2 regions of the Pseudomonas sp. S2_A02 genome follow, and region 1 is predicted to be linked to the other one. Evidence: riboswitches for the same ligand, from Rfam matches in the RefSeq annotation. Region 1 holds a riboswitch; the other holds the start of a gene.
The links. Region 1 has a riboswitch for cobalamin ahead of cobO (cob(I)yrinic acid a,c-diamide adenosyltransferase). Riboswitches for the same ligand answer to the same signal wherever they lie in the genome.

Region 2: linked by a shared signal. The riboswitch ahead of cobW (cobalamin biosynthesis protein CobW) and the one ahead of cobO (cob(I)yrinic acid a,c-diamide adenosyltransferase) in region 1 are both predicted to bind cobalamin.

What each region holds. Positions count from the first base shown of each region.
Region 1 covers NZ_CP162776.1:1,829,057-1,836,730, reverse strand. Annotated here, with positions in the region: gene AB4O41_RS08345 (PQQ-dependent sugar dehydrogenase) at 1-1,251, opposite strand, end outside; gene AB4O41_RS08340 (hypothetical protein) at 1,320-1,904, opposite strand; cobalamin riboswitch at 2,059-2,293, shown strand; gene cobO (cob(I)yrinic acid a,c-diamide adenosyltransferase) at 2,375-2,986, shown strand; partial or broken gene AB4O41_RS08330 (cobyrinate a,c-diamide synthase) at 2,997-4,397, shown strand; gene bluB (5,6-dimethylbenzimidazole synthase) at 4,394-5,044, shown strand; gene cbiB (adenosylcobinamide-phosphate synthase CbiB) at 5,041-5,949, shown strand; gene cobD (threonine-phosphate decarboxylase CobD) at 5,942-6,934, shown strand; gene AB4O41_RS08310 (cobyric acid synthase) at 6,931-7,674, shown strand, end outside.
Region 2 covers NZ_CP162776.1:43,246-50,919, forward strand. Annotated here, with positions in the region: gene AB4O41_RS00150 (fatty acid cis/trans isomerase) at 1-1,981, shown strand, start outside; gene nfuA (Fe-S biogenesis protein NfuA) at 2,124-2,708, shown strand; gene cobM (precorrin-4 C(11)-methyltransferase) at 2,868-3,614, opposite strand; gene AB4O41_RS00165 (cobalamin biosynthesis protein) at 3,697-4,110, opposite strand; gene AB4O41_RS00170 (CbtA family protein) at 4,107-4,814, opposite strand; gene AB4O41_RS00175 (CbtB domain-containing protein) at 4,826-5,017, opposite strand; cobalamin riboswitch at 5,139-5,366, opposite strand; cobalamin riboswitch at 5,621-5,836, shown strand; gene cobW (cobalamin biosynthesis protein CobW) at 5,937-6,998, shown strand; gene cobN (cobaltochelatase subunit CobN) at 7,002-7,674, shown strand, end outside.

The DNA.
Region 1 (7,674 bases):
TTGCTGATCGATCACCACGCCCACCGGCCGGCCCATGGCTTTTTCCTCGTCATTGAGGAAGCCCGTGAGCACATCCGCCGGCTGCCCGCTCGGTTTGCCGGCGCTGAACGGCACGAAAATCACTTTGTAGCCACTGAGCGGCTTGCGGTTCCATGAGCCATGCTGGCCGATGAAGGCACCTTGAGTGAACGGCGCGGGCAGTTTGCTGCCTTCGGCAAACGTCAGGCCCAGTGACGCGGTATGTGGCCCAACTGCATAGTCTGGCGCAATGGCCTTGGCCACCAGTTCAGGGTTTTGCGGCTCGACGCGAATGTCGACGTGCTGGCCGTAATAGCTGTAAGGCCAGCCGTAGAACCCACCGTCCTTCACGGATGTGATGTAGTCCGGCACCAGGTCGCTGCCGATTTCGTCACGCTCGTTGACGGCGGTCCACAGTGCGCCGCTCTGAGGCTCCCAGGCCAGACCGTTTGGATTACGAATCCCCGAGGCGAAGATCCGATGGTTGCCGGTGGCGCGGTCCACTTCCCAGATCGCCGCGCGTCCTTCCTCCTGATCCATGCCGTTTTCACCGACGTTGCTGTTCGAGCCCACGGTGACGTATAGCTTGCTGCCATCCTTGCTGGCGATGACGTTTTTGGTCCAGTGGTGATTCAGCGTGCCGCCCGGCAGATCGACCACCTTGATCGGCTGCGACTTGATCGCCGTCTCGCCGTTTTCGTAGTGGAAACGCAGCAGGCGGTCGGTGTCGGCGACATACAAGTCATTGCCGACCAGGGTCATGCCGAACGGCGAGTTGAGGTTTTCCAGAAACACCGTGCGGGTTTCGGCGACGCCGTCGTGGTCTTTGTCCCGCAGCAGGGTGATGCGGTTCGGGCTGGGGACGCCGGCACCGGCACGGCCCATGACTTTGCCCATGACCCAGCCGCGAATGCCTGTGCCATCATCGGGTTTGGGCGGCGCGTTGGTTTCGGCTACCAGCACATCGCCGTTGGGCAGCACATAGAGCCAGCGCGGATGATCGAGGCCTTCGGCAAACGCCGTCACTTGAGTCCCGGCCGCGGCGACGGGTTTCTTGCCTTCAGGCCAGCCGATCGCCGGGGCGATGTTTACCGTCGGGATCAGGGTTTTATTCGGCTCTGGCAGCTTGGGCGACGGTCCGGTTCCGTCCGAGACTTGCAGGCTGGAGGTTTCACCACAGGCGGCGAGCCCTCCGGCGAGCGCGATAATGAAAACGAGCTGGGGTTTGTGCATTACTGATCTTCCCTATGAATGCATTGACGTAATCATAGAGAAGCGTAGACGTTCGATGGTTCAACCCGTCAGCCGCGGGCTTCCTTGAACAATACGGCGATCCCTGGATGGTAGTTGCCGGTTTCATTACGCAACTTGCGGTAGGCGTAAGGGAAATACCAGGCCACGGCGCAGGTATGCTCCTTTTGCAGGTCGTCGACCATGTCCTGGAGCTCTTCCGGGGTGGCGCTGTGCTGGGCTTTTTGTGGCGCGACAAACAGGCAGCCGAGTTTCAGATCGCTGGCGTAGCTGATTCGCTTCGCGTCACTGGTGATGTCCGCCAGTGCCTGGGTCAGGTTCAGGCTATTGACTCGCGGCCAGCGCTGGGTGGCCTGGAGATATGCGCGTTCTTCGCTGCTGGCGATAAACAGATCGGCGCGGGCGTTGCGTTCGCCTTCTTCGGTCTGTTTGCGCGTCGACGTTTGTTGCAGCGTGACCATTTCTGCCATCCAGGCCGCGGCGGAGAGCAGGCCGAGGTTGGCGTTTTCGTCATACCAGTAAGGTGTATCGTTATCGCCGCGCACGGCATTGTAGCGGTCGATACAGTCAAACCAGCGTTCCAGCACCGGCCGCAGGAATTCCAGCTTCGGATTGCTGATGATCATGCCTTGCATGTGGCTCACCCTTGTTATTGTGTTGTCAGGTTGTGGCTCTTTGATATCACTGCTTGCAGTGTGGCACAAGATTGGCGTCAGTTAATTGATCGACGGCAGTTATTCGCTCAGAGGCGCCCCGGCTTTAATTGACGCTCCACCCCCAACCCTCTAACCTTCGCGGCTTGTTTCAGGTGCTCTGTGACGCTGGTCGACAGAGTGAAACAGGGAAGCCGGTGAGTGAATTTCTTCCAGCGAAGAATGATCACGATCCCGGCGCTGCCCCCGCAACGGTAAATGAGTAAAAGCTGCGCTTTGAGCCACTGTGTCGACTGTCGATATGGGAAGGCGCGCAGTTGGCCTTGGCGCCGCTCATGAGCCCGGAGACCGGCCTGACTCATCCAACGGCATCACGGTGGGCGATGCCAGGCTTCTTGCCGTCTATTCTTGTGCCTGCCCGCCGTTATCCAGCCTCAACGGAGAGCTCCCCCATGACTGATACCCCCGATCGTGACGAACGCCACCTGGCGCGCATGCTGCGCAAAAAAGCGGTGATCGACGAACGCATCGCCAACTCGCCAAATGAATGCGGTTTGCTGCTGGTGCTCTCCGGCAACGGCAAAGGCAAAAGCAGCTCGGCCTTCGGCATGCTTGCGCGGTCCATGGGCCACGGTATGCAGTGCGGCGTGGTGCAGTTCATCAAGGGGCGCACCAGCACCGGCGAGGAGTTGTTCTTCCGGCGCTTCCCGGAGCAGGTGCGTTTTCATGTGATGGGCGAGGGCTTCACCTGGGAAACCCAGGATCGCCAGCGTGACATTGCAGCCGCCGAAGCCGCGTGGGCGGTGTCCCGCGAATTGCTGCGTGATCCGGCCATTGGCCTCGTAGTGCTTGATGAGTTGAACATCGCCCTCAAGCACGGCTACCTCGATCTCGATCAAGTGCTCAGCGACTTGCAGGCCCGTCCGCCGATGCAGCACGTGGTGGTCACCGGTCGTGGCGCCAAACCGGAGATGATCGAGCTGGCCGACACTGTCACTGAAATGGGCATGATCAAGCACGCCTTCCAGGCCGGAATCAAAGCGCAAAAAGGCGTCGAGTTGTGAACTGCACTTTATGAATAGCCATCGTCAATGCCCGGCGGTACTGATCGCCGCGCCGGCCTCCGGTCAGGGCAAGACCACCGTCACCGCCGCGCTCGCCCGTTTGCATCGCAATCAGGGACGCAAGGTTCGCGTGTTCAAATGCGGCCCGGACTTTCTCGACCCGATGATTCTCGAGCGTGCCAGCGGTGCACCGGTCTATCAACTCGACATGTGGATGGTCGGCGAGCAGGAAAGTCGGCGTCTATTGTGGGAGGCCGCTGGCGAAGCCGATCTGATCCTCATCGAAGGCGTCATGGGGCTGTTCGACGGTACGCCGTCCAGCGCCGACTTGGCGCGGCACTTGGTGTGCCGGTGCTCGGCGTGATCGACGGCACCGCCATGGCGCAGACGTTTGGCGCGCTGGCCCTGGGCCTTGCGCGTTATCAGCCGGACTTGCCGTTTGCCGGTGTGCTGGCCAACCGGGTCGGCACCGTGCGCCATGCGCAGTTGCTCGAAGGCAGCCTGACTGAAGGCTTGCGCTGGTACGGCGCGTTGTCCCGGGAGACCGGGATCGAATTGCCGAGTCGGCATCTCGGCCTGGTTCAGGCCAGCGAGCTGAATGATCTTGATCTGCGTCTCGATGCGGCGGCTGAGTCGCTGACCAGCAGTTGCGATGTGGCTCTACCGCCGCCCGTGGAATTCGCCGCGCCTGAAATGATTACAGCCGAACCGTTGTTGGCCGGTGTGCGAATTGCCGTGGCCCGGGACGAAGCTTTCGCGTTTACCTACGGCGCGAGCCTGGATCTGCTACGGGCCATGGGCGCCAAACTGTCTTTCTTCTCGCCGATCCGCGACACCGAATTGCCGGAGGCAGACAGCCTGTATCTGCCGGGCGGTTACCCCGAACTGCACCATGTGGCGTTGTCGCAAAACACGCCGATGCTGACCGCGATCCGCGCTCATCACGCGGCGGGCAAACCGTTGTTGGCCGAGTGTGGCGGCATGCTGTATCTGCTGGATTCCTTGACCGATGTCGAGGGTACTCGCGCTGAACTGGTCGGCTTGCTGGCTGGTGATGCGGTGATGCAGAAGCGTCTTGCCGCGTTGGCTTTGCAGGCGGTTGAATTGCCGGAAGGTTTGCTGCGTGGGCACACCTATCACCACTCGTTGACCAGCACCGAACTTGAGCCGATTGCTCGTGGGCTGAGCCCGAATGGCGGGCGAGGGGGCGGAGGCGGTTTATCGTGAGGGGCGGATGACGGCTTCTTATGTGCATTTTTATTTTCCGTCGAATCCATCGGCGATTGCCGCGTTGTTTGTGCCTGATCGTGAGGCCGCCTTCGCGAGCAAGCCCGCTCCCACAGTGGACCGAGTTTCTTCAGGTCACACACCTTCTAATGTGGGAGCGGGCTTGCTCGCGAAGAGGCCATGACGGACAACGCATTTTCCGAAGCCGAACGCGAAGCTGTTTATCGCGCGATCGCCGAACGCCGCGACATGCGGCATTTCAGCGGCGGCACCGTCGAACCTGAGTTACTGAGGCGTCTGCTTGAAACCGCGCATCAGGCGCCGAGTGTCGGCCTGATGCAGCCTTGGCGTTTCATCCGCATCAGCGACCGGGCACTTCGCGGCAAGATTCAGCAGCTGGTGGAAGAGGAACGCATCCGCACCGCCGAAGCCCTCGGCGAGCGTTCCGACGAATTCATGAAGCTCAAGGTCGAAGGCATCAACGACTGCGCCGAGGTGCTGGTCGCCGCGCTGATGGACGATCGTGAGCGGCATATCTTCGGCCGTCGTACATTGCCGGAAATGGACATGGCCTCATTGTCCTGCGCCATCCAGAACCTTTGGCTCGCGTCCCGCGCCGAAGGCCTGGGCATGGGCTGGGTGTCATTGTTCGAGCCACAAGCGCTGGCGGACTTGCTGGGTTTACCGAGCGGGGCCAAGCCTTTGGCCATTCTTTGTCTGGGACCGGTCGAGGCATTCTATCCGGCGCCGATGTTGGTACTCGAAGGCTGGGCGCAAGCACGCCCACTCAGCGAGTTGCTGTATGAAAATTATTGGGGAGTGAGTCAATGAGTGTGGCGTTGTTGAGTGTCGCCGCGGTCGCGCTGGATGCGCTGCTGGGTGAACCCAAACGCTGGCATCCGCTGGTGGCGTTCGGTCGTTTTGCCGATCGCATCGAGCAGCGTTTCAACTCCGGTGGCCGTGGCTGGCGCAGTCATGGCGTTACAGCCTGGGTGATGGCGGTCGTGCCGTTGACTTTGCTGGCCACCGCAATTTCCTGGGCGCCTTACGTTGGCTGGATCGTAGAGATTTTGGTGCTCTATTGCGCCCTCGGTATGCGCAGCCTTGGTGAGCACGTCGAGCCGGTGGCCAAGGCCCTGCGCAGCGATGATTTAATCGAGGCGCGCAACCGCGTCGGCTATCTGGTCAGCCGTCAGACCAGTGAGCTGGATGAAACCGAAGTCGCCCGCGCCGCCACCGAATCGGTGCTGGAGAACGGCAGCGATGCGGTATTCGCCGCGCTGTTCTGGTTTGCCGTGGCGGGTGCGCCCGGCGTGGTGCTTTATCGTCTGAGCAACACGCTCGATGCGATGTGGGGTTATCGCAACGAACGCTTCGAGCGTTTCGGTTGGGCGGCGGCGAAGATCGATGATGTTCTGAACTACATTCCCGCACGTCTGGTGGCGTTGACCTACGCGCTGCTGGGCAAAACCCGACTGGCGCTGAAGTGCTGGCGTACCCAGGGCCCGACCTGGGACAGCCCGAATGCCGGGCCGGTGATGGCGGCGGGTGCCGGTGCGCTGGGCGTCGAGTTGGGCGGGGCGGCGATCTATCACGGTGAACTGCATCAGCGTCCGCAGTTGGGCGAAGGTGTGCCGGCGGATGCCGATTCCATCGACCGTGGCTGGCAATTGGTACAGCGCGGGATATGGTTATGGCTGCTGATTCTTTGCGTGGGGGCTGAGTTCTATGCTTGAGCACGGTGGTCGCTTGCGTAAGGCGGCGCTTGAATACGGCATTGCCGAAGCCGATTGGCTCGACCTGTCCAGTGGCCTGGCGCCCTGGCCATTCCCGGTCCCGGACATCCCGCTGCGGGCCTGGGCGCGGTTGCCGGAAACCGATGACGGGCTAGAGCAGGCTGCCTGCGACTATTACGGTGCGGCCCAAGTATTGCCGGTGGCCGGGTCGCAAATGGCGATCCAGTTGCTGCCGCGTTTGCGCCGGGCCGGCAAGGTCGGCGTGCTGTCGCCGTGTTACGCCGAACACGCCGAAGCCTGGCGTCGCAATGGTTACATCGTGCGTGAAGTGCTGGAGTCGGAAGTCGATTTCTTTCTCGACAGCCTCGACGTGCTGGTGGTGGTCAACCCCAACAATCCCACGGGGTTGAGCCTGACCCCGGCTCGCCTGCTGGATTGGCATTCGCGGCTGGCTCAGCGCGGTGGCTGGCTGGTGGTGGATGAGGCATTCATGGACAACACCCCGCATTTGAGCCTGGCACCGTTCACCCATCAGATCGGCTTGATCGTGCTGCGCTCCTTTGGCAAATTTTTCGGCCTGGCCGGGGTGCGGCTGGGTTTTGTATTGGCCGAACGCAAGTTGCTTAAGCTGCTGGCCGAACAGGTCGGACCTTGGGCGGTCAGCGGACCGACCCGCGTGCTCGGCCAGGCGTGCTTGACGGATACCGAGGGGCACACGCGACAGCGCATTCGCACTGACGAAGCCGGTGAGCGTCTGGCATTGCTGCTTGAGCAGTATGGTTTCAAGCCTCAGGGCGGCTGCGCATTGTTCCAATGGCTGATCACCGAGCGCGCCGAAGCGCTGCATGAATTCATGGCCCGGCGCGGCATTTTGCTGCGGTTGTTCACCCACACCAGCAGCGTGCGGTTTGGCTTGCCCGCTGATGAAGCGGATTGGCTGCGTCTCGAGCAAGCGCTTGAAGCCTGTGTCAAGGAAGCGCAATGACTACATTGAAGGTGCAGGGCGCCACTTTAATGGTGCAGGGCACCACGTCCGACGCCGGTAAAAGCACGCTGGTGACGGCGCTGTGTCGCTGGGTCACGCGCCAAGGCATCAGCGTCGTGCCGTTCAAGCCGCAGAACATGGCCCTCAACAGCGCGGTGACCGCCGACGGTGGCGAGATTGGCCGTGCTCAAGCGGTGCAGGCCCAGGCCGCCAACCTCGAACCGCACACCGACATGAACCCGGTGCTGCTCAAGCCCAATAGCGATACCGGCGCTCAAGTGATCATTCATGGTCGTGCGGTCACCACCATGAATGCCGTCGCCTATCACGACTACAAAGCCATCGCCATGCAGGCGGTGTTGGCCTCCCACGAACGGCTGAGCGCGGCGTATCCATTGGTGATGGTCGAAGGGGCGGGTTCGCCGGCAGAGATCAACCTGCGCGCCGGCGACATCGCCAACATGGGGTTTGCCGAGGCGGTGGACTGCCCGGTGGTGCTGATTGCCGACATCAATCGCGGTGGAGTTTTCGCGCATTTGGTCGGTACGCTGGAGCTGCTGTCGCCCAGCGAACAGGCAAGGGTCAAAGGCTTCATCATCAACCGTTTTCGCGGCGACATCGCCTTGCTGCAGCCGGGGCTGGACTGGCTGGAGGCGCGCACCGGCAAACCGGTGATCGGCGTCTTGCCATATGTGATGGACCTGCATCTTGAGGCCGAGGATGGTCTCGATCAGCGTCAG
Region 2 (7,674 bases), 1.8 Mb from region 1:
CGACGCCCAAGGCAGCCAAGCGGCGCTGATGGCGCGGATGCTCGAACTGGGCCACAAAACCTCGTTGCAACCTAACGCCAAATTGCCGGAAGACATCGTTCTGGGCCTGAACCGGGAGAACATGTGCGCCATGCCGGCGGAGTTCGACGGCTACGCCAGCTCCCACCCGAAAGAAGGCATGCCGTTGGCGGTCACCGGCCTGACCGATCAGCAATACCAGACGTTGCAACGCTGGCTGGCCTCCGGCGCGCCAATCGATGAACAGGGCCTGGTACCCAGCGCCAAGGAAGCCTTGCAGGTGGTGCAGTGGGAAAACCTGCTCAATGCACCGGGCGCCCGGGAGAGCCTGGTCGGGCGCTGGTTGTTCGAGCACTGGTTTTTGGCGCACCTCTATTTCAAGGACGGCGAGCCGGGGCATTTCTTTCAGTGGGTACGTTCGCGCACGCCAACGGGGCAGCCGATCGATCTGATCAACACCCGCCGTCCGAATGATGATCCGGGCACTCAGGTCTATTACCGCCTATGGCCGGTGCAAGGCGTGATCGTGCACAAGACCCACATCACCTATCCGCTGAGCGCGGCGAAGATGGCGCGGATCAAAAGTCTGTTTTACAGCGGCAATTGGCAGGTCAACGCGCTGCCGGGTTATGGGGCGGAGCGACGGGCTAATCCGTTCACGACCTTTGAGGCAATCCCGGCCCAGGCGCGTTACCAGTTCATGCTCGATAACGCCGAGTACTTCGTGCGCACCTTTATTCGTGGTCCGGTCTGCCGTGGCCAGATCGCCACCGACGTGATTCGCGACAACTTCTGGGCGCTGTTCCAGGCCCCGGAGCATGACCTCTACATCACCGACCCGAACTATCGCGGCCAGGCCACGCCGTTGCTGGCGATGCCGGGGCAGAACGATGACGTCGGCAGTGTCCTGAGCCTGTGGCACGACTACCGCAACAAACGCAACGAATACGAAGCCTTGCGCCGCGACAGCTACGCCGACCTGCCGGCACCGAGCTGGTCGACTCTGTGGGCCGGCAATGACAACGCGCTGCTGAGCATCTTCCGGCATTTCGACAGCGCCTCGGTGAACAAAGGCCTGATCGGTGACGTCCCGCAAACCATTTGGCTGTTCGATTACCCGTTGCTGGAGCGCACGTATTACCAGTTGGCGGTCAACTTCGATGTATTCGGCAACGTATCCCATCAGGCCCAGACCCGGTTGTACTTCGACCTGATTCGCAACGGTGCCGAGCAGAATTTCTTGCGTCTGATGCCGGCCGACTCACGGGACGGCTACCTCGACGATTGGTATCAGAACGGCGGCAAGTTCAAGATGTGGCTGGATTATGAGTACATCGACAACGACAAACCAACGGCGCTGACGCTGGACGAAAAGGACCCGAAACGCGATTTCGCCCTGCAGTTGCTGGCCCGTTATGGCGAGCTCAACGCCAAACCCGATCCGATCAATCGCTGCGGTGGCGCTTACTGCTCGCGGCCGAACATCGATCTGGCGTTGCAGAACGCCGAACAGGCCTTGAGCCGGCTAGTTTCGCGCCCGGCCGCCGGTTTGAAAGTCATCGATCAGTTGCCAGAAGCCACGATGTTGCGCATCGAGACCCAAAGCGGCAAGCGCGAGGTCTACAGCCTGCTGCGCAACCGGGCCCACAGCAACGTGGCGTTCCTGCTCGGTGAATCGATGCGTTATCAGCCGGGGCTGGACACGTTGACTCTCTATCCGGGGGTGCTGAGCAGTTACCCGAACTTCATGTTCAACATCCCGGCGGGGCAAGTGCCCGCATTCGTCGACGCGATGGAAAACGCCAAGGACTCCGCCAGCTTCGAGAAAGTCGTCGAACGCTGGGGCATTCGCCGCAGCCATCCGCAGTTTTGGCAGTATTTCCATGATCTGAGCCGCTACATCCACGACACCGACCCGGTGGAAGAGGGCGTGCTGGACATGAACCGCTACGAAAACCTTTGAAATGTCTGCAATTCAATGTGGGAGCGACCTGTGGCGAGGGGGCTCCCGCAAGGGATCAGTGCATCTTTCCCGACAAAAATACTAGGACTTTGTGTGGCGCGATGATTGGCGTAAACTGCGTCCAAGCCTGCGAGGAGTTTCCATGACCGCTATTACCATTACCGACGCCGCCCACGATTACCTGGCTGATCTGCTCTCCAAGCAGAACACCCCGGGTATCGGCATCCGCGTCTTTATCACCCAGCCTGGCACCCAGTACGCCGAAACCTGCATTGCCTATTGCAAGCCGGGCGAAGAAAAACCTGAAGACACGGCGCTGGGGCTTAAAAGCTTCACCGCTTACATCGACTCGTTCAGCGAAGCATTCCTGGACGATGCGGTAGTCGACTACGCCACCGACCGCATGGGCGGCCAACTGACCATCAAGGCGCCAAACGCCAAGGTACCGATGGTCAACGCCGACAGCCCGGTCAACGAGCGCATCAACTACTACCTGCAAACCGAGATCAACCCGGGGCTGGCCAGCCACGGCGGTCAGGTCAGCCTGATTGATGTGGTCGACGACGGCATCGCCGTATTGAAATTCGGCGGCGGTTGCCAAGGCTGCGGCCAGGCAGACGTCACCCTGCGCGAAGGCATAGAGCGCACCTTGCTCGAGCGTATTCCCGAGCTCAAGGGTGTTCGTGACGTGACCGACCACACGCAGAAAGAAAACGCCTACTACTAAGGTGTTCGCTGCGACATAAAAAAACGGTGCCCGTGAGCACCGTTTTTTTGATCGTTCCCACGCTCAGCGTGGGAATGCAGCCCGGGACGCTCCGCGTCCCAAGAGCAGACGCAGAGCGTCCGTTGAGGCATTCCCACGCGGAGCGTGGGAACCATCATCTCAAGGTCTGTAGAGGTGCGCATGCCCCGCGCGATACAGCGACGATTCACTGAAGTGATCGCTGCCCAACACCCGGCCCACCAGAATCAGCGCCGTGCGGCGAAACCCCTTGGCTTCAACCTTCCCGGCAATATCCGCCAGCGTCCCCACCACCCAATCCTGATCCGGCCAGGTCGCCCGATGAATCACCGCGATCGGGCAATCGGCGCCGTAGTGCGGCAGCAATTCGGCGAGGATCTTCTCCAGATGATTGACCCCCAAGTGGATCGCCATGGTCGCCCCATGCTGCGCCAGACTACCGAGCTCTTCACCGGCCGGCATCGCGGTCTTGTCGGCGTAGCGGGTCAGAATCACGCTCTGTGACACGTCCGGCAGGGTTAGCTCGGCCCCCAAAAGCGCCGCGCAGGCGGCAGTGGCGGTGACGCCGGGAATGATTTCGAAAGGGATGTCGAGCTCACGCAAGTAGCGAATCTGCTCGCCAATCGCGCCGTACAGGCTCGGATCGCCGGAATGCACCCGGGCCACGTCCTGGCCGTTGGCATGTGCGGCCTTGATCAGCTCGATGATCTGCTCCAGGTGCAGTTCGGCGCTGTTGACCACTTGTTCGGCCTGGTGACCCTCCAGCACAGCAGTGGGCACCAGGGAGCCTGCATAGATGATGACCGGGCAGCTACGAATCAACCGCTGGCCTTTAACGGTGATCAGTTCCGGGTCGCCGGGGCCTGCGCCAATGAAGTAGACGGTCATCGTCGTTTCCTGTCAGAAAAAGGGTATGGGCACGCTTCAGATGAAGACTGCTCATGATCGAAGGCGGGGATTATCGGGGATTTTACGCGGCGCTGGCCAATGCCAGGGTGGCCTGGGCGTATTTTTGTCGTGGAATCAGCAACTTTGCCGGTGCCTGAGCTAACTGTTCGGCCAGTGCCAGCGCGGCACTTTCCGCTACGCCGTAACAGCCGGTGCGTTCGAACGCGATGTCCGAGTGGTGGCTGAGTTGCGGTTCATAACCGGCCAATTGTTCGCTGCTGAAATACGTCAACGGCAATGCCAGCTGTTCGGCCAGTTCGATCAGGGCGGGCTCTTCGCGCTTGAGGTCGATGCTGGCCAAGGCCTTGATCTGACGAAGCTCGATTTGATGAGCCTGTAACGCTTGATCAAGCAGCGCCCGCAGCGTGCTGACGGGGCAGCCGCGCTGGCAGCCCAGGCCGACCACCAGGGTCGGCGCTGTGCTGACGTCAGTCATGCGGAGTACTGGCCATCGCTTTTGCGGCGGAACAACCAGGCGCTGATCAGGCCAAGGGCCAGCCAGAACGCCATGTTGGTCAGCTGCGAAGCGATTTTGAACTGCGCTTCCAGGGCTTCCGGAGCCAGCATCGAATGCACTTCCGGTTGCGGTGCACCGATCACATGAGGCACGGCCAGGATCGCCACGCCGAGGATCTTCATCAGCCAGTGGCGGCTGAACACGATCAGCGCGATGCCGACAGCGGTGGACGCGGCAGTGCCAATCCACCAGATCTGCCGTTGCGCCAGATCTGCTGCGGCAGTGCCCGGCAGCTCAGGTGGCAGGCCGAGGGTTGGCGCCAGCACGAACGTCGCATAACCGGCCAGACCCCAGAGCAGGCCCTGAGAGGTACGGCGTGGAGCGCGCAAGGTGTAGAGGCCCGCGAGCATCAGGGCGAAACCGACCGCTACCACCAGATTGCCGCCGGTGGTTGACAGCACGCGCTGCCAGCCGTCTTCCGGCTCCCATGTTTCGGCGTCGTGGGTATGAGCGGCGACAGCGCCAGCATCGTGCTCGTGGACTTCGACAGCAGCCGGCTCGGATTTTTCGTAGGTCTCGGCCTGCAAAATCAGCGGGGCAACCCAAAAGCTTTGCAGCAGGGTCAGCAGCAGGGCGGCCAGCAACCCGGTGAAACCTGCGGTTTGCGCAATACGCTTGATCATGTCAGCAGGTCTCAATGGCACGGAAAGGCAGAGCTGTGACGGGTGTCGTGCGCGGCGTTGTGTACCGCTTCGATGTGCGAGAAACCGGCGAAGTACACCAGGCACGCGCCAAGGATCGACGCACAAAAAGCGGCGGTCAGGCGTTGGCTCAAGGTTGAAGTGGTGCTGGCGGTGCTACTGGCGGTACTGCTGATGATCGACATGGCGCTTCCCTCTGGTCTGTCAGCGGGTGAATAGAGCGCATGAAAACCGCCGCACGCCGGGGCACGCAGAGATTTCGAACAGCGCCCGCCCACCGCGGGTTTGTTATTCAGTGAACGTAAAAGTCACTTTGTGTTGCGGGCCGGTCTCCGGGCTCGCGAGGGGCAGGGCTTGCGCCGACACCTGCAAGCATCACCTTCCCATGCCGTATGACGGGCACAGTGGATCTGACGCTTCACTCGCTTACCGTTGCGGGGGCAGCACCGGACTGGCATGGCTTAAGAGTAAAGCACATGATTCACCGGTTTCCCGTTTCACCCTGTGAAGGGCACCCGTAACAAGGTGTGTAGGAGAGCATGGGCGGGGGTTGGGCGTCAATTGGCAAGGGTTCTCAACTCTGTGGTAGGGGCTTGCCTGTGGCGAGGGGGCTTGCCCCCGTTTTGATCGTTCCCATGCTCTGCGTGGGAATGCCTCAACGGACGCTCCGCGTTCGGCTCTGGATGGGACGCAGAGCGTCCCGGGCTGCATTCCCACGCAGAGCGTGGGAACGATCAATCAAGGGGGGCTGTGGCGTGCTCAGTGATTGACCCGCCCCCACACGATGCGTAGCCTTGCGCTTTCGAGGTTCTTCGGCATCTGCCGAAGCTAAGAAGGGAACGCGGTCGATGCCGCGGCTGCCCCCGCAACTGTGAACGGTGATGTTCGCTGCCACGCCACTGCAAGCCCTGATCCATCAGGTTCGCGGGAAGGCGCAGCGAATGCCAGGCCAATAAGGCCGGCACACCGTCAGCCAGGAGACCTGCCTCGACACAGATTCTCACTTTCAACCGGGCGGGGTGATCCGGTGGCGAAACTCTTGTGCGCGCACCTGCCGCAGCGATTGTCGTCCCGTATGCCCGCCACCTTGCCAAAGGGCATCCGATGAAAACACTGGCCAAACTCCCTGTCACCATCGTTACCGGCTTCCTCGGCTCGGGCAAAACCACCTTGCTGCGCCACATGCTCGACAACGCCCAGGGCCGCCGCATCGCGGTGATCGTCAACGAGTTCGGCGAGCTTGGCATCGATGGCGAGATCCTCAAGCAGTGCTCGATCGGTTGCACCGAAGAAGAAGCCAACGGTCGCGTCTATGAGCTGGCCAACGGCTGCCTGTGCTGCACAGTTCAGGAAGAATTCTTCCCGGTGATGCGCGAACTGGTCGCTCGTCGCGGCGACCTCGACCACATCCTCATCGAAACTTCGGGCCTGGCCTTGCCAAAACCTTTGGTTCAAGCCTTCCAATGGCCAGAAATCCGCAGCGCCTGCACGGTTGACGCGGTGATCACCGTGGTCGACAGCCCGGCCGTGGCTGCTGGTACCTTCGCTGCGTTCCCGGATCAGGTTGATGCCCAGCGCAAACTCGACCCGAACCTGGACCACGAATCGCCGCTGCACGAGCTGTTTGCCGACCAACTGGCCAGCGCCGACCTGGTGATCCTCAACAAGGCCGACCTGATCAGCGCTGACGACCTGGCCCGTGTGCGCCTGGAAGTCGCCGAAGAACTGCCGCCAGCGGTGAAAGTCATCGAAGCCAGCAGCGGCCGTCTGCCACTTGACGTGCTGATCGGCCTCGGTGCCGGTTCCGAAGAGCACATCGACAGCCGCCACAGCCATCACGATCATCACCATGAAGGTGAAGATGATCACGACCATGACGCGTTCGATTCCATCTCGATCGAGCTGCCACAAGCCGACGAAAGCCTGCTGATGGATGCACTGACTCAATTGGTGGTCCAGCACGGCATCCTTCGGGTTAAAGGTTTTGCAGCGGTGCCGAACAAGCCGATGCGCCTGCTGATCCAGGGCGTGGGCACGCGTTTCGACAAGCACTTTGACCGTCAGTGGGGCACTGAAGAAGCGCGCACCACCCGTCTGGTGTTGATCGGTCAGGATCTGGACGCCGCTCAGCTCGAAGCGCAATTGCGCGCTGCGCTCAGCGTTTAAACCATGCACCTGCTCAGGACCCAGCCCGGCGGTTTCGTGTCGGATGACAACATTGCCGACCTTGGACAAACCCCCGCCGAGCTGGTGATCCTGTGCAGCGGTGACTCCAGCCTGGCGTTGCTCGCCGAAGCGGCGCAGCAGTTGCCCGACGATTACCCGAGCGTGCGCCTGGCTAACCCGATGCAGGTGCAGAATCACGCCTCGGTCGATCTCTATGTCGACGAAGTGCTGCGCCACGCCAAGGTTATTCTGATTTCGCTGCACGGCGGCATCGCCTATTGGCGTTATGGCATTGAGCGGCTGGTGGAATTATCCGAACGCGGCGTTCAGCTGATTCTGGTGCCGGGGGATGATCGCCCGGACCCGGAACTGAGTGACCTGAGCACCGTAACCGCGCAAGACCGCGACCGGCTCTGGCACTTCCTGCGTCAGGGCGGCATGGCCAACGCACTCGACCTGTTTCGCTGCCTCGCTAATCGCTGGCTGGGCCGTAACTACCCATGGTCCGAGCCGCAAACCCTGCCACGCACCGCGATTTACCATCCGCAAAAAAGCCCCGCAGAACTGAAGGATTGGCAAGCCGACTGGCAAGCTGATCAGCCGGTGGCGGCGGTGCTGTTTTACCGCTCGCATCTGCAGGCGGCGAATACTGGTTTCATCGATATTTTCTGCCAGC